One region of the Bacillus tuaregi genome, then DNA from elsewhere that is predicted to be linked to it. Evidence: predicted binding sites of a transcription regulator. Region 1 holds the regulator's gene; each other region holds the start of a gene.
The links. Region 1 encodes Rex, which represses fermentation and respiration genes when NADH is low (regulators of the CRP and FNR family bind a similar motif). Its sites were predicted from a motif close to TTGTGAAATATTTCACAA; they were not measured.

Region 1 (4,358 bases):
TACATCATCACCTGAGAATAAAAAGTTTCCGAGAATCGTACGGATTTCTTTTTCACTTTTTAAAGGATAATCGTCCCAAAGCTCATTGAGTACCTTTTTGTTTGAGGTGAGTTCAGCTTGTTCCTGATCATAGTAACCAATCGATACATTTGTACCATATTGAATATCACCTTCTTGTGGTTCGAGCTTTTTCATAATTGTTTTTAATAATGTTGATTTACCAATCCCGTTTGGTCCGACAAGGGCAATGCTTTCTCCTCTTGTCAGACGTATATTTATATCCTGAGAGACAGCTTCTTCGGTATAACCAATAGACAGAGATCTAACCTGTAAAACTTCATTTCCAGATTGTTTTTCTATATCAAAGGAGAAGGAAGCTGATTTTTCATTTCCTAATGGACGATCCATTAACTCCATTCTTTCCAGCTTTTTACGTCGACTCTGAGCCCGTTTCGTTGTAGAGGCTCGGGCAAGATTACGCTGGATAAAATCCTGCAGCTTATTGACCTCCTCTTGCTGTTTTTCATATTGCTTCATTTCCCGTTCATAATTCTCAGCTTTTTTATCTAAGTAAGAGCTATAGTTTCCTACATATTTAGTGATTTGCTGCCGAGATATTTCATAGACCTGATTCACAACCTTATCGAGGAAATAACGGTCATGGGATACAATCAGGATAGCACCTTCATAGCCCTGTAGATATTGTTCAAGCCAGGATAATGTATCAATATCAAGGTGGTTTGTCGGCTCATCGAGAATTAGTATCTCGGGCTTTGATAGCAGTAATTTACCAAGTGCTAGACGTGTCTTTTGCCCGCCGCTTAAGGATGAAATTTTAGTATGATAATCAAAGGATTGAAAATTCAGTCCATGCAGTACAGAGCGAATGTCAGCTTCATACTGATAGCCACCTTTTTCCTTAAATTCCACCTGCAGGACATCATATTCCTTTAGTACCTTTTCGTAACTGGCCTCATTTTGAAGAGTGGCTGGGTCAGACATTTGATTTTCCAAGCTTCGCAGCTTTTGTTCCTGCTGTCTTAGATCAGCAAAAACGGATAGCATTTCCTCCCAAATAGATACATTTGATTCAAGACCTGTATCCTGAGCAAGGTAGCCAATTTTCACTTCTTTTGGCTTAATAATATCGCCTGAGTCATAGGATAGATGCCCAGCGATTATTTTTAATAAGGTAGATTTTCCTGCACCGTTTCTTCCAACTAAAGCGATGCGGTCTCGCGTTTGTACCTCTAATTTTATATTTGATAAAATAATATCTGCTCCATAGTATTTACATAATTGATTGATTTGTAATAAAATCATGATTGTTCACCTCTATACTACTAGATTAACCGATAAAGAGGTTGACAGCAATACATAGGGAATTGAGCGGTTATAGATAGATTCAATAGTAATTGTATATTTTATTAAAATAGGAAACACTATTTGTGAAGGAGAATACAAAGTAAAGACAAATACCTATAAAATAGTGTATCATTTATAAAGAGGGGTTTTTATATGGCTGAGTTTACTCATTTTAATGAGCAAGGCAGAGCAAAGATGGTAGATGTCAGTGAGAAAGCTGAGTCCTTTCGAACTGCGGCTGCAATATCAAGTATTATTGTGAGTCAGGAAATATATGATAAAATAACGAATAACCAAATGAAAAAGGGAGACGTTTTAGCGGTTGCCCAGGTTGCAGGAATAATGGCAGCAAAAAAGACATCGGATATTATTCCCATGTGTCATCCGCTTTCATTAACTGGTGTTGATATCTCATTTTCATGGGAATCAAAGAATGAAGATTATGAATTGTTTATTAAAGTTTTTGTTAAAACGAAAGGGAGCACTGGAGTAGAAATGGAAGCCCTCACTGCCGCGTCTGTGTGCGCTTTAACAGTCTATGATATGTGTAAAGCAATCGATAAAGGAATGGTGATAGGAGAGACATATTTAGTAGAGAAAACAGGTGGCAAAAACGGGGACTTTAAAAGGATGTAAAAATGAAAGTGTTTACAGACAGGTGTTTAGTCATTAATGGCCCGTACACAAAGTGAAAAAGGAATAAGGAAGGGAAAAGGGGGATTCGAATGGCAAATGAAACGACCAAGATACCGCAAGCAACAGCAAAGAGATTGCCTTTATATTATCGATTTTTAACAAATTTACACGCGTCTGGAAAACAAAGAGTATCTTCAGCTGAGCTTAGTGAAGCAGTGAAGGTAGATTCAGCAACAATCCGGAGAGATTTTTCTTATTTTGGTGCATTGGGTAAAAAAGGTTATGGATATAATGTTCAGTATTTGCTATCCTTTTTCCGTAAAACTTTGGACCAGGATGAACTGACAAAGGTGGCTTTAATTGGAGTCGGAAATCTTGGAACGGCCTTTTTAAATTATAATTTCTTAAAAAATAATAACACCAAAATTGCAGTCGCTTTTGACGTACAGGCAGATAAAGTCGACCATAAGATTGGGAATGTACCTGTCTATCATATGGATAATCTTGAAAAGGTTATAGAGGAACAGGGAATTGAGGTTGCCATACTAACCATTCCGGCACCGGTAGCCCAATTTGTGACAGACCGGCTGTTGAAGGCTAATATAAGGGGAATATTAAACTTTACACCTGCTCGTTTAACAGTGCCTGCACATGTACGCGTACACCATATAGATCTAGCAGTAGAGCTTCAATCACTTGTATACTTCTTAAAGCACTATTCAATAGAAGAAGAAGCAACAGATGAATAAAAAAATGGCCCTTATAGGGTCATTTTTTTGTCTGCTGCTTTTTTAGCTGAAAGTGAAACAGAATCATTCGAATTCCTGAACCAAAGTCAAAGGTGGCAAGGATAATAAGCAAGATGGTGAAAAATCCCCAGCCGCCATCCTCGTTAATATTTTGAATCGCGAAGAAGGTAAATAATGTACCAAGAAATATATAAATGATACCCGAAAAAAGCGGTGATTGTCTCAAAGCATAATCCTCCATGAATTAAGATTTATAATGGTTGGAACAAATCCGGATATAGCTGCATAATCACGACAATGGTATTCATTGATACATGAGCGAAAATCGGGACCAGTATCCGTTTTGTTTTGACATACAAAAAAGCAAACGTAAAGCCCATTGCTGAGTATAGGAGTACGTGTTCTGGCTCCCCATGTGCAAAGGCAAAAATAAGTGAACTGATAAGACCGGCTAGAAAGAAATTCAATCGGGTGTAAAGAGCCCCGAATAGAATTTTACGGAACACAATTTCTTCTAGAATGGGTCCAATAATGGAAGTGACAAGGATGACCATAGGAGCTGTCTTAATGAGATTAACGATTTGCTCTGTGTTATCTGATCCTATTTCAATACCAAGCAAATATTCAATATTTGCTGCTGTAATTTGGGCAAAGAAGGCCAAAAAAATTCCTCCAACGGCCCAATACATGGAGTCTCGAGGTGACAAAGCCCTTTCATTGCGAACAGGGTTTGTCCATTCCCTTCGTAGGAGAAAAAGAATGATGATGAGAGTAACAGAAAAGCTAATCATTATCCATAAGGAAACAGATAGTTCCGCCATTTCCTGAGGGCTCTTTCCTAATAAACTACCAAAATAAGTGACAAGAGGTACCCCTAAAATCCCGGAAAGGTGCATGAATGTATATGCAATCAAAATAAACCAATATTCTTTCTTCAAAGTGAAGTTCTCCTTTAACATATATCCTGTATAAAGCATATCTATTTCATTTTATCAGTAATCCTCTAAAACCCTCAAATTATAACACCTAATATTTCACATGGTATAAGCTTAAGTAAACATGGCGATAAATAATATTTGTGAGCCGTTTAGTTATTTTATCATTTACCGAACTGTTAAACTTTTTAATAAAAATTTACATGTTGTGACTTGCAAAAGGAAATCAAATTTATTAATATTATAGATGTGTTAGCACTCGATAGAGATGAGTGCTAATAAATAAAAACAAAAATTGACATATTATTTGAGGAGGTTGTTTCAATTGTTAAAGCCACTAGGTGATCGCATTATCATTGAACCTGTTGCATCAGAGGAAAAAACTGCAAGCGGTATCGTGTTACCGGACACTGCAAAGGAAAAACCACAGGAAGGTAAGGTAGTCGCTGTAGGTACTGGTCGCGTTCTTGAAAATGGTGAGCGTGTCGCTCTTGAAGTATCTGTTGGCGATCGCATTATCTTCTCAAAATACGCTGGTACTGAAGTGAAATATGAAGGTACAGATTATTTAATCGTTCGTGAAAATGATATCCTTGCTGTAATTGGATAATAATGATTTTCAGGCGCCAGCTAGGCTGACGCCCTATAGATTTGATTTTTTTTCATAGTATGG
Region 2 (4,358 bases), 3.3 Mb from region 1:
TACTGCCAGCTGATGTAGTAGAAAGAATTTTATCATCCATTTCAGGATTATATTTAACACGCATATCAATGTTCGCACCAAAGCCACCAGATGCTAGAACAACACCTTTTGCAGCAGTAAAGATAACTGTGTCACCATTCATTTCAGCTTCTACAGCGTTGATGGTTTCTTTATCATCACTATTTGCGATGAGTGCTGATGCTTTTGTATCCGTTAAAATGGTGATTCCCATTTCCTTTGCCTTTGCCTCAAGCTTCGTGATAAGCTCTACACCTGAAGCATTTTTTGGTACTAAGCTTCTTTTTACCGAGTGGCCTCCAAAGAATAACATATAGTCTTCCCATACCACTCCTACTTCATCTTTAAGCCAGATGGCTTCATTTAGAGCATTATCAGCAATTACTCTGATTAGAGCAGGGTCACTTTCATTATCTCCGCCCTTTAAAATATCCTCGTAAAATAAATCAGTGCTGTCCTCAATACCTTCTTTTTCCTGAAGCCAGTTACCAGGAGCAGCCATTTCACCACCTGATATCAGGGTATTTCCTCCAACTGCAGGCATTTTTTCAAGCACAACCACTTTTGCACCATTTTCTGCAGCGGTAATAGCTGAGGTTAAACCAGCTCCGCCTCCTCCAATGACAACAACATCATAAGCCGTTTCAATATCCTTATTAGCTGTAGATGAATCCCCTTTAATTTTCTTAAGAGCGTCAACATCTGCACCAGCTTCTTTTAATGCAATGGTTACCGCCTCCAAAATGGCTTTGCTTGTAAAAGAAGCACCGGAAACCGTATCTATTCCTAAGCCTTGAGCGTCAACGATTTGCTGAGGAATCTTTTCAATTGCAGGATCAGAAATTCCTTCACTTTCTTGATGCTCTAATACCTTTACACTCTTAATTGATGATTCGTCTAAAACAACCTCTACCTTTACATCACCATTCATCCCTTTTGCAGAAGCAGTATAGGTGCCTGCTTTCCAACTGGATGAATCGCTCGCAGTGTTACCGCTATCATTAGAGCTCGTACCACAGGCAACTAATGAAAGACACAGTAAAATGCTTAGAAAAAACACTACATATTTCTTCATTCTTTTTCCTCCTTATGTTAATCATGTGAAGTACAAAACAAATTATAGGCAATTGTAAAATATTAGCAAGTATAAAATTGATAGATTACTATTTTCGTCACAGGTTTATTCAATCAATGACCAATAAACATGCGGTGTACGAAGGGTTTTGGTAATAAAATGAGGTATTGTATTTGTGATAAACATCATATGGAGGAGAAGGAGGGGTTTTCTTGATAGGTAGTTTATCGAGAGAGATCGATAAAAATCCGGACGCAAATTCGACGGGCGAATTTGATTGTTGAAATTATCATTTTATCTAGTAGTATGAGAAGTGATAATTGAATGTGTTACTTTTGATAATAAAGAAAAGAGGGTGAACAAAATGGATAATGACAAGGAGAGACTGAGTATAGCCGCTGCAAGGCTTTATTATCAATCTGATTATAGTCAGCAGGAAATCTGTAAAAGTCTGGGTGTATCAAGACCAACCGTTTCAAGGCTGTTACAATATGCTAAGGAGCAGGGGTATGTCAGAATAGAAATTATTGATCCATTAGAGAATATGAATGATATTTCTCAGCAATTAAAGGAACTCTATGGATTAGAAAAGGTGCTGGTGGCCTTTTCACCACTCAATGAATATGAAGAAATTACCAAGCATATTACCCGAACAGCTGCGGATTATTTAGATGAAACGGTTAAGGAAGGAGATATTATTGGTGTATCGTGGGGGAAAACGATGCACATGCTAGCTTCACAGCTTAATCAAAAAAGGGTTCAGGGCGTTGAAGTAGTTCAGTTAAAAGGTGGTGTCAGTCACTCACAGACGCAAACCTATGCTGCCGAAACAGTAAATTTATTTGCAAAGGCTTACTATACTGTTGCTCGCTATTTACCTTTACCTGTTATTTTTGACAAGAAAGAAGTTAAACAGATGGTGGAAGAAGATCGTCATATACAGAGAATTATTGAAATGGGAAAACAAGCAAATTTTGCTATATTTACTGTAGGGACAGTACAAAATGATGCACTATTATTTAATTTAGGCTATTTTAGCGATCAGGAGAAGGCTGAGTTGCAGCAGTCTGCTGTGGGGGATATCTGTTCTCGCTTTTTTGATAAGGGAGGTAAGATCTGTAATAAAGAACTTAATGATCGAACAGTAGGGATTGAACTGGAAGATTTAAGGGAAAAGGAAAAGAGTATCCTTGTTGCCGGAGGAGAGAGAAAGATTAAATCAATACATGCGGCGTTAATTGGAAAATATGCTAATACACTAATTGTCGACCAGTATACGGCAAGAGCACTGTTAGAAATGAAGAGAAAATAAGTAAAGTCTGTTGGAGTAACTCTAACAGATTTTTTTATTTCTCTTATTATTTATTAAGTTATTAAAAGTAAAAATTTGTTTGAACAAAATTTCAAAACGATATTTACATTTGTTCAAACCGGTGTTATTCTTTAGTTGTGAAATCGCTTTACATAAATCAACAAATAGAAAAGGATGTTGCAGATGATAGCTAATTTGATCGACCACACACTATTAAAGCCTGATGCAAGAGAACAGGAGATTATCAATCTAATAGAAGAGGCGAAGCAGTACAAATTTGCCTCAGTTTGTATAAATCCATATTGGGTACCGCTTGCAGCTGAAAAGCTACAAGGAAGTGATGTTAAGGTTTGTACGGTTATAGGTTTTCCTCTTGGTAGCACAACCACTGCCGTGAAGGTATTTGAAGCAGAGGAAGCTATTCAAAAGGGTGCACAGGAAATCGATATGGTAATTAATATCGGACTTTTAAAGGCAGGAGAAGATGCAAAGGTAGAAGCTGATATTAAAGCGGTTGCAGATGCTACTCATGGTAATAAGGCTCTTCTTAAAGTAATTATTGAAACCTGTCTATTAACAGAAGATGAAAAAATACGCGCCTGCCAGGCTGCTGTTAAGGCGGGTGCTGACTTTGTTAAAACATCAACAGGTTTCTCAATAGGTGGTGCCACAGTAGAGGATGTCGCATTAATGAGAAAGATAGTAGGAGAAGCATGCGGAGTAAAAGCCTCTGGCGGCGTACGTAACAAGACGGATTTAGATCAGATGGTTGCAGCTGGTGCAAATCGTATTGGAGCAAGCTCAGGTGTTAAGATTATGCAAGGATTAACTGCAGAAACTAGCTATTAAGCTTTCATTTAACTTCATTCAGCAAATGCTTTTTGTACCGAAAGCTTGCGTCAGGTACAGAAGTTCTCTACTTCAAACCCCTGCTGAATGAAGTTAAGCCTCCGGCGAATTTGATTTGTATATAGCAGCATCTAAAACCGTTCTACACTCTATTAGTGTAGGAGGTTTAGATGGCTGTCTATCAAACCAGATGTCCAAAACAATAGTTTAGCTTCTTTACAGAGCTTCTTAGAAAATGATTAGAAAGAATAAAAATAATTGAGGTTATGGAGGTAAACAAATGAAATCGGCAAATATTATTCAATTATCAGATGGTTATCTGAATCGAACTCCTATTTTTCAATATATTATGCTGTCTATGCTGTTTCCATTATGGGCAGTAGCGGCGAGTTTAAATGATATTCTTATTACACAGTTTAAAAGTATCTTTGAGTTAAGCGACCTTGCTAGTGCTTTCGTACAAAGTGCCTTTTATGGCGGCTATTTCTTAGTGGCGATTCCAGCTTCAATGGTCATTAAAAAGACTAATTATAAAATCGGGATTATCACAGGATTAACCTTTTATATAATTGGTTGTTCTTTATTTTTCCCTGCATCCCATATGGCTACCTATAACATGTTTTTATTTGCACTATTTGCGATTGCCATTGGTTTAGGTTTCTTAGAGACTTCTGCCAATACATATAGTTCAATGATTGGTCCAAAAAAATACTCAACACTTCGTTTAAATATCAGTCAAACCTTTTATCCCATTGGTTCCATTGCAGGTATTTTATTAGGTAAATATCTTGTTTTCCAAGAAGGAGCAAGCCTTGAAGCCCAAATGGCCACGATGACACCAGAAGAAGCTCGGGTCTTTGGAGAACAAATGCTGCAGCATACGCTTGAACCATACCGATATATTATTTATGTCCTTATAGCTATGTTAGTATTATTTCTAATTATTAAATTTCCAAAATGTAAGCCGGTTGAAAAGGCTGGGTCTTCACAGGTGAAAAAACCAAGTATCCTAGAAACATTGAAATACCTATCCAAAATTAAAAGCTTCCGTAAAGGAATCCTAGCTCAATTTTTGTATGTTGGAATTCAAACAGCGGTTTGGTC
Region 3 (4,358 bases), 400 kb from region 1:
GTTTTTAGCTAAAGAATTAGTAACATCTGCGGATTCATTTCCGTTAATGGCCGTTCCCTTTTTCATACTTGCAGGGGAAATTATGGGAAAAGGTGGTATTTCGCAAAGATTATTTGGGGTTGCGGGTGCATTGGTAGGTAACAAAACAGGGGGATTTGCCATTGCCACCATTATTACTTGTATGTTCTTTGCCGCGATTTCCGGTTCCGGTCCTGCAACGGTCGCGGCCATTGGAGGCGTGATGATTCCTGCTATGGTTCAGCAGGGCTATGACAGACGGTTTGCAACAGCGACTGTAGCAGCTGCAGGTTCGATTGGTATTATTATTCCACCAAGTATTCCAATGGTTATGTTCGGGATAACGGCAAGTGTTTCAGTAGGAGACTTGTTTATTTCTGGGATTATTCCGGGTATTTTGGTTGGACTTGGGATGATGGTATGGGCTTGGTACTTTTCGAAGAAGATGGGTTACAAAGGACTAGAGGAAAAAACGTCATTCAAAAATATCGGTAAATCGATTTGGGATGCGAAATGGGCCTTATTAATTCCCATTATTATTTTAGGTGGAATCTACGGCGGTTTCTTCACACCAACAGAAGCAGCTGTCGTTGCTGTTGTCTACGGACTCTTTGTCGCGGTCGTTATCTACCGTGAGCTGCCGTTAAGAGAATTACCTAAAGTGATGTATGAATCAGCACTTACAACGTCTACTGTTTTGATAATTGTTGGTACGGCAAATGCATTCGGAAGGCTGTTAACCATTGAACAGATTCCTAATAAAATTGCTAGTTGGTTAATTGGTATCTCGAGTAACCCAACCGTTATTATTTTGCTCATTATGGCATTGTTATTAGTGGTAGGAATGTTTATGGACCCTCTTGCAGCTATAATTATTTTAACACCTATTCTATTGCCAATCGTTGTACAAGTTGGCTACGATCCTGTTCATTTTGGTGTTTTGATGATCATTAACCTGGCAGTCGGATATTTTACTCCTCCTGTAGGAGTTAACCTGTTTGTAGGGTCTAGTATATCGGGTGTATCAATGGGACCCTTATCAAGGGCCGTTCTCCCATATATCGCTTCTATGATCATCATTCTATTGCTTGTAACCTTTCTTCCACAGATAGTCTTGTTGTTTATTTAGAAAACACTGATACGAATAAAATATAGATTTTTCTGAAAATAAATAAACCTTAACAAAAAAACAATTGAATTTTAATTTTTTCTTGTTATAATTCATGTATATTATTCCTTGTTAAGGAGAACGTGATGGGAAATACATGTAGATTTGTTGTAAATGCAGTAGGAAAAGGCGGAGAAACCTACTACACTCATTTTAGCAGTAAACAAGAATTGGATCAGTGGGTATCGGAGAATCAAGAAAAGTTATCAATGGATAAACTGAAAATCGTTGATAAAAATAAGCAAAGAAATCCAATTTTGAGATTGTTTAGCCTATAAAATCTAAAAAAGAAACGCCATTCTGATGGAATGGCGTTATTTTCTATGTTTTGGATGAAGCAGGGCCATCTCCTTTACTTCATTATTTAATGATTTGAGCAGGCTTATGGTCATAAGAATCATAATGACCGAAAATGGCAGCGCAGCAATAATCATCGTATTTTGAAGTGCTAGTAGACCCCCGGAATATAATAGAACTAAGGCAGTAGCAGGGAGTAGTAATCCCCAGATAATTTTTATTCTGTTCGAGGGAGTCTGCGACCCATTTGATGACATCATGGCAAGTACATAAGTACCTGAATCTGCCGATGTAATAAAGAAGGTTACCACTAGCGTTATAGCAACAATTGACATTAATGTACCTAATGGATAATTGGAAAAAACTCCAAATAATGACTCCTCTAATGCTAATCCAGAAATGGATGCGATTCCTGTATCTTCGAGTCTAATGGCGGAACCCCCAAATGTTGCAAACCAAAAAAAGCCGATGATAGAGGGAATTAATAGGACGCAAAATACAAACTCTCGTATGCTTCTTCCTTTAGAAACCCTAGCGATAAAAATTCCGACAAAAGGGGACCAGGCAATCCACCAAGCCCAATAAAATATCGTCCAGGCATTAATCCAAGCCCTATTTTCTTCGTTAAGAGGAGCAAGTCTAAAGCTCATCCGAGGAAGGTTTTGTAAATACTCTCCAATTGTATCTGTAAAGATATTTAGGATGAATAGAGAAGGTCCAACAATAAACATAATCAGCAGTAAAAGAAAGGCTAGCGCCATATTTGTATTACTTAGAATTTTAATGCCTTTGCCAAGGCCAGAAAGGGCAGATGTAATAAACAGTACGGTTACAATCACTATAATGATGAACTGAGTAAAGAAATTTGCTGGGATGTCAAATAGATTGGTAAGCCCTCCATTAATTTGTGCTGCCCCGAAGCCAAGGGTAGTGGCTACACCAAAAACGGTAGAGAGAATGGCGAGGATATCAATAAGCTGACCTGTTTTTCCATTTGCCCGCTCCCCAATAATTGGCTTTAAGGTGGCACTGATTAATCCTGGTTCACCTTTACGAAAGTTGAAATAAGCTAGAATTAAGGCGACTATTCCATAAATAGCCCAAGCATGCAGACCCCAATGAAAAAAGGTAAAACGTAAAGAATCCTTAATGGCTTGCGCGGTCCCGGTTTCACCCGTAGGAGAACTCACTGCATAGTGACTAAGAGGCTCTGCTGAACCATAAAAGACAAGGCCGATTCCCATCCCTGCACTAAAAAGCATAGCAATCCACGTTGCCCGTGTGAATTCAGGTTTATCATCCTGTTTTCCTAATTTTATACGGCCAACAGGGGTGATAAATAAATACAAACAAACCAACAGGAATATGGTAACAATAATTAAATAATACCAGCCAAATGCTGTTGAGATGAAGGCTTGCATGTTGGCCGTTACATTTTCAAGTGTATCGGGTGCAACAATCCCAATCATCACTAGTAGCAATAGAATGGCGGCTGAGTAAATAAATACCGACGTTAGTTTTTTCATCTTCAGTAAACTCCTATCTTAGCTAGACGAGCTGTCTATGAATTACTTTTTTCTATGTATCCAGTTAGTTCCCATGATTTTCCTAAGCACATAGAACATCCTCAGAAAGTTCATTTCTAGTATGTAACAACACACTAATCATATTCCAATCATTGATGATTCTTCATTAACGGCTTGTAATCCTGTACATTAAAGCATTCTATTGATTGAGTGAAAACGCTTCATAAACGTTTAAGAAATGTTCACAGGGAAAGGGACAAAAATAGGCTACAATGAAGGTGTTCGTTATTATTGTGAAATATCATACAAATAGACAAAATTTTCATTTTTAAGGGTGTAGCTGGAAGGTTTCATTCGAATGAAATAGGAAAGGTGACAGAAATGGCTGAACTATCTATCGGTGCATTACTTATACGATTCATATTGGGAGGCTTGGCTGTAGTTGTATCCACGCTAGTTGCTAGGAAATTGGGGGAAAAGGCTGGAGGAATCTTTGCTGCATTCCCAGCGGTTTATTTAGCCGCATTATTGACTGCCAGCTTGGATTTCAGCGGCAACGAACTTGTTTCCTATTCTATATTATTATCAAAGGGTGCGATTGTAGGTATGGCAATCAATATTGTTATAGCTATTATTGCGGGATATCTTTTACCAAGAAAAGGCTGGAAGAGAGGTTTATCTCAAGCGGTCGGCTGCTGGTTTATCATCTCGATGGTTGTCGTAGTTATAACATCCTATTAAGGGTGATGAAGAACGAATTCAATAAAAAATTCGAGCATCAAAGAAAAGGTGTGTATATATGAAAAGTAAAGATTTATTCATTCGATTTCTTTTAGGCGGAGCAGCAGTTATGTTAAGTTATCTTGTTACGGTTATTTCACCCTGGAAAATACTAGCCGGCATTTTTGCTGCTTTTCCAGCGGTTATGATTACAGCTGTTTTAATGATGGGAATTGTATCAGGGTCAAAAAATGCTGCAAAGGTCGCTAATGGATCGGTATACGGGATGATTGGGGGCGTTGTATGTGTCGCAACTGTCTGGATTACGCTGACCATCAGCAATAATTGGCTGTTCAGTATTTTTTTAGGACTTGTATTATGGTTGGGAAGTTCGATTGCTGTTTCTTTGGTCAGAGAGAGAACAAAGGGTATTGGTATACATCTTAAAGATTTACTAGGGCATATGAGGAATGTACAGGTTCGTCAAAATAAATAAAAAATTCTAAAAAAGACGCCTGTAGAAGGCGCCTTTTTTAACTTCATTCAGTAGAAGTCCTCCACTTCTACAAGTGGGGGATGAATGCAAATAGTTCTTCGATTCAGTGGGGGTTCAAACCCCGGCTGAATGA
Region 4 (4,358 bases), 2.2 Mb from region 1:
GAGATTCAAAGTTAAAGAAAGGTTTTTCGGTAAAAAAACAAAAAATGTTTTATAGTTGTTTTTTGCTGAAAAATAAGATGTTTACTAGGAGTAAGACAGGTTTTATATTAATGGATTGAATGTTCTACTCAAATCCCTAAAAAAACCCAAAACCTCTTAAGAAGTCTCTAAAGAGGTTTTGGGTTTAGGCAATAATTTCTTGTTGGAGATGTACAGGGTTTAAAATGAGATATCCATCTTCATCCAGTCTCAAAAATCCTTTTTTCTTAAGCAGGTTTACGGTTCTGCTAATGGTTTCACGTGAGGTTCCAATCATATGAGCAAGTTCACGGTTTGTAAAATGGGTAGTAAGTTTGTAATAGTCTCCATACTTTACTCCATTTGATTTACATAGTCTTATAAACAAGAGAATAATTTGTTCATACGTATTATGTAGTATTTGTTCTTCAAGACGTGCATGGAGATCGACGATTTTCTCGCCAAGAATATTAAATAATTTAATACACATTTCTGGGTTACTTAACAGTATTTTTTCAAATTGATAAATAGGTAAAATTGTCATATGTACTTCTTCTATAACCTTTGCAGTGGCAGGGTGTTTTCCACTTCTGAAAAATCCAACATAAGGAAACATTTCACCGGCTTCTAAGAAAGACATAATTTGCTCTCTTCCTAAAGAGTCACTTCTGAAAAACTTCACCTTACCAGAATGAAGAATAAAAATTTTAGTCAGGGGAGTCCCTTGCATACATATATACTTTTTTGGTTTATAGATACGATATTGCGCTATTTTATAGATATTGGCAGTCTCATTATCTGATAATTCATTAAATAACGGAATGACTTTTAGCTTCGTCAACCAATCTTCAAACTTCAAGGATGCCACCTCTTTTCATACATTTAACTTCATTCAGCAGAAGTCCTCCACTTCTACAAGTGGGGGATGAATGCAAATGGTTCTTCGATTCAGTAGGGGTTCAAACCCCAGCTGAATGAAGTTAAGCCTCCGGCGGATGTCACGGATTTTTTTTAGGTAGTTTATCGAGCGAGCTCAATAAAAATCCGGACGCAAATTCGACGGGGCGAATTTGATTTGTCAAAATTATATCAATCTACTAAGTACAATTGTGTGACGCTTATCATAGAAACTGATTGGAATGTGACAAAAATCATATCTATCTATTGAGTGACGTCACTTTGTCAATAATTGATTCGATATATGATAGCTGTATCAAATAGGAGGTGGAAATAAAATGGGACTAAAACAGGAAGTACAAGTAAGTCAAACTGAACCAGCAAGAAGAAAAAATGGACTATTAAAATCAATTCTTATCATAACAATTCTTGCTAGTTTTACCGTTTTATTAGTAGGGGGCTATTGGATCTTTAAAGACCAAGCACCTCGTCCCTTAGAAATAACGAATGTACAAGGTGAGGTTATCTTAACAAAAGAAACGATCATGGGAGGTCAGGCAGTCTTTCAAAAATATGGATTAATGGACTATGGGACTGTTCTCGGACATGGTTCTTATATGGGACCGGATTATACGGCTGAAGCCTTACAAGTGTATACAGAGGGAATGCAGGATTTTATGGCAAAAGAGAAATATGGTAAACCGTTTGCTGAGATTTCTAGTGAAGAACAATCTGTTATCCGTGATCTTGTCATAGAAGAAATGCGAGTAAACAGATACGATGCAAAATCCGATACGATGGTTCTAACTGATGCTCAAACCTATGGTTATGAAAGAGTAGTCGAACACTATCAAATGGTCTTTACAGAAGGTGACGGCTGGGGCCTAAAACCAGAGTTAATTAAAGAAGAACATATGCCACAGGAGGGAAGAGCATACGTTGCAGAAGGTGATCAAATCGAACAGATTTCTGCATTCTTTTTCTGGACAGCTTGGCTATCAAGTACGGAACGAATCGGTGATGATATTACCTATACTAATAACTGGCCGTATTTTGAGGATGCCGGTAATGTGCTTTCGTTCTCTGCCATTTGGTGGAGTGGTGCTAGTGTGACAATCCTAGTATTATTCCTTGGGATTATTTTGTTTATCTTTTATCGTTATCATTTAGGTATGAAGGAAGCGTATACAGAAGGGAATTTTCCTAAGATTCATCTACATAAGCTTCCCGTTACATCCTCGCAGCTGAAAACTGGAAAATACTTTTTCGTCGTTACAGCCTTGTTCTTTGTTCAGGCTATGTTCGGGGCACTCTTGGCTCATTATTATATAGAACCTGACAGCTTTTTTGGCATGAAATGGATTCATGATATCCTTCCGTTTAATATTGCGAAGGGCTATCACCTGCAACTGGCCATCCTTTGGATTGCAACCGCATGGCTTGGTATGGGGATTTACGTAGCTCCATTAGTCGGCGGACGCGAACCGAAAAAACAAGGATTATTAGTAAATATTTTATTTTGGGCTTTAGTCGTCTTGGTTGTCGGAAGTATGCTAGGGCAATGGCTAGGGGCAAATGGTTATTTAGGCAATAATTGGTTCCTGCTGGGTCATACCGGCTGGGAGTATATTGAGCTTGGCCGCGTGTGGCAGATCATCTTGGCAGTAGGAATGGTCATTTGGTTGTTTATCGTCTACCGAGGAATTAGGAGCGGATTAAAACGGGAGTCAGATAAAGGTGGATTGATTCACCTGCTATTCTATTCTGCTATCGCCGTACCTGCATTTTATATTTTTGCCTTTTTAATTAACCCTGACACAAGCTTTACTTTTGCCGATTACTGGCGTTGGTGGATTATTCATCTTTGGGTAGAAGGAATCTTTGAGGTCTTTGCGGTGGTAGTAATTGGCTTCTTAATGGTACAAATGGGACTTGTTACAAAAAGCTCTACAGTTAAGGCTTTATACTTCCAATTAATTTTGTTATTAGGAAGCGGTGTAATCGGAATTGGTCATCATTACTACTATAATGGCTCTTCCGAGGCCTGGATTGGCTTAGGCGCTGTTTTCTCAGCCTTAGAGGTTGTACCTTTAACGCTATTAATCTTAGAAGCATATGAGCATTATAAAACGATGAAAGCTGGAGGAATTGATTTTCCTTATAAAGGAACATTCTGGTTCTTAATTTCAGTTGGGATTTGGAACTTGGTTGGTGCTGGTGTACTAGGATTCTTAATCAATCTTCCTGCCGTCAGCTTCTTTGAACACGGACAATTTTTAACACCTGCACATGGTCATGGTGCCATGATGGGTGTTTATGGTATGTTTGCGATTGCTCTTTTACTTTATTCTTTGCGTAATATTGTAAAACCTGAGAAGTGGAATGAAAAATGGGTGAAAATTAGCTGCATTCTGTTAAATGTCGGTCTTGCCGGTATGGTATTTGCTTCATTGCTTCCAGTTGGATTCATGCAGTTAAAAGCTGCATACGTAAACGGATATGCGGCATCTCGCTCGGCGGCCTTTCTAAAACAGGACTTAGTGCAAACCATATTAACATATAGAGCAATTCCAGATACAGTCTTCTTAATTGGTGTACTGATTTTACTAGTCTTTAGTTTAAAAGCAATGTTCAACCTCCGAAAAGTAACACATCAAGAAGGCGAGCAGCTTCCAGTTAAAGATTTATCAGCAGACGAAGATTAACAATCATAAATTATGCTGAAAAAACCACACTCCTTTGTCAGTGTGGTTTTTTCTATGGATAATAATACTTTAAAGAATGTACTATCATTAATATTTACATTACTGTTCGTTTAGGTCAAATGAAATGACCCGATTTGTGTTTGGATCATACAGAACATTTCCTTTAACCTTTATGGTTTCCTGTGGGGACTGTAATACAAATTCATAGCTTTGTTTTGTTCTTGTTGGGGACTCAGAAGATTTTCCTATATACTGATAATCCGTAACCCGATAACCTGGGTAGGCAGCTTGTGTGATTGTGATTAAATATCTGCCCCATTCTTCCTGCTCTATTTCTGGTGAGTGGGTAATTTCAATATGAATAACACCTTCACTTGGCTTTGCTCCGAGTGCCTCAAATGCTCTTCGATGTAGATTAATTTTATTTACTGGATAACCTTGTACCTGATCCACTACATTAACCAATATTTCTTTCTGTGTTGATGGATTCAGTATCTTTAGCGTCTGACCGCAGCGGTATGGGGAACTGGCTCCAACTGCTGCCGTCATATATTCATTATTTGACCAGGGAATATTGCATAGTGTGACAGGACCGCCATCGGTCCACGTTGCCTGACCTCTTACAGGCTGTTGACGGTTAGAAGTGTAAGGGTCATAGGGATAACCTCGGTTATATTCATAGGGTTCATTGTGATAAACTGGCCATTGATAATAAGCATTTGGCTGTATGCTTGGGAC

Region 2: BQ5321_RS05425 (flavocytochrome c) is a predicted target of Rex. The motif match lies at 1,117-1,134, and genes of this name have one in related genera.
Region 3: BQ5321_RS19805 (DUF3147 family protein) is a predicted target of Rex. The motif match lies at 3,301-3,318, and genes of this name have one in related genera.
Region 4: BQ5321_RS11070 (nitric-oxide reductase large subunit) is a predicted target of Rex. The motif match lies at 1,158-1,175, and genes of this name have one in related genera.

The regions. Positions count from the first base shown of each region.
Region 1 is NZ_LT629731.1:4,002,218-4,006,575, reverse strand. Features, by position in the region: gene BQ5321_RS21595 (ABC-F family ATP-binding cassette domain-containing protein) at 1-1,323, opposite strand, end outside; gene moaC (cyclic pyranopterin monophosphate synthase MoaC) at 1,519-2,001, shown strand; gene BQ5321_RS21585 (redox-sensing transcriptional repressor Rex) at 2,091-2,750, shown strand; gene BQ5321_RS21580 (YdiK family protein) at 2,770-2,976, opposite strand; gene BQ5321_RS21575 (CPBP family intramembrane glutamic endopeptidase) at 3,002-3,688, opposite strand; gene groES (co-chaperone GroES) at 4,011-4,295, shown strand.
Region 2 is NZ_LT629731.1:669,262-673,619, forward strand. Features, by position in the region: gene BQ5321_RS05425 (flavocytochrome c) at 1-1,093, opposite strand, end outside; gene BQ5321_RS05430 (sugar-binding transcriptional regulator) at 1,458-2,405, shown strand; gene deoC (deoxyribose-phosphate aldolase) at 2,589-3,254, shown strand; gene fucP (L-fucose:H+ symporter permease) at 3,535-4,358, shown strand, end outside.
Region 3 is NZ_LT629731.1:3,607,053-3,611,410, reverse strand. Features, by position in the region: gene BQ5321_RS19820 (TRAP transporter large permease) at 1-1,147, shown strand, start outside; gene BQ5321_RS19815 (hypothetical protein) at 1,273-1,464, shown strand; gene BQ5321_RS19810 (glycine betaine uptake BCCT transporter) at 1,501-3,009, opposite strand; gene BQ5321_RS19805 (DUF3147 family protein) at 3,391-3,750, shown strand; gene BQ5321_RS19800 (DUF3147 family protein) at 3,809-4,225, shown strand.
Region 4 is NZ_LT629731.1:1,826,928-1,831,285, forward strand. Features, by position in the region: gene BQ5321_RS11065 (Crp/Fnr family transcriptional regulator) at 185-877, opposite strand; gene BQ5321_RS11070 (nitric-oxide reductase large subunit) at 1,254-3,620, shown strand; gene BQ5321_RS11075 (DUF3889 domain-containing protein) at 3,720-4,358, opposite strand, start outside.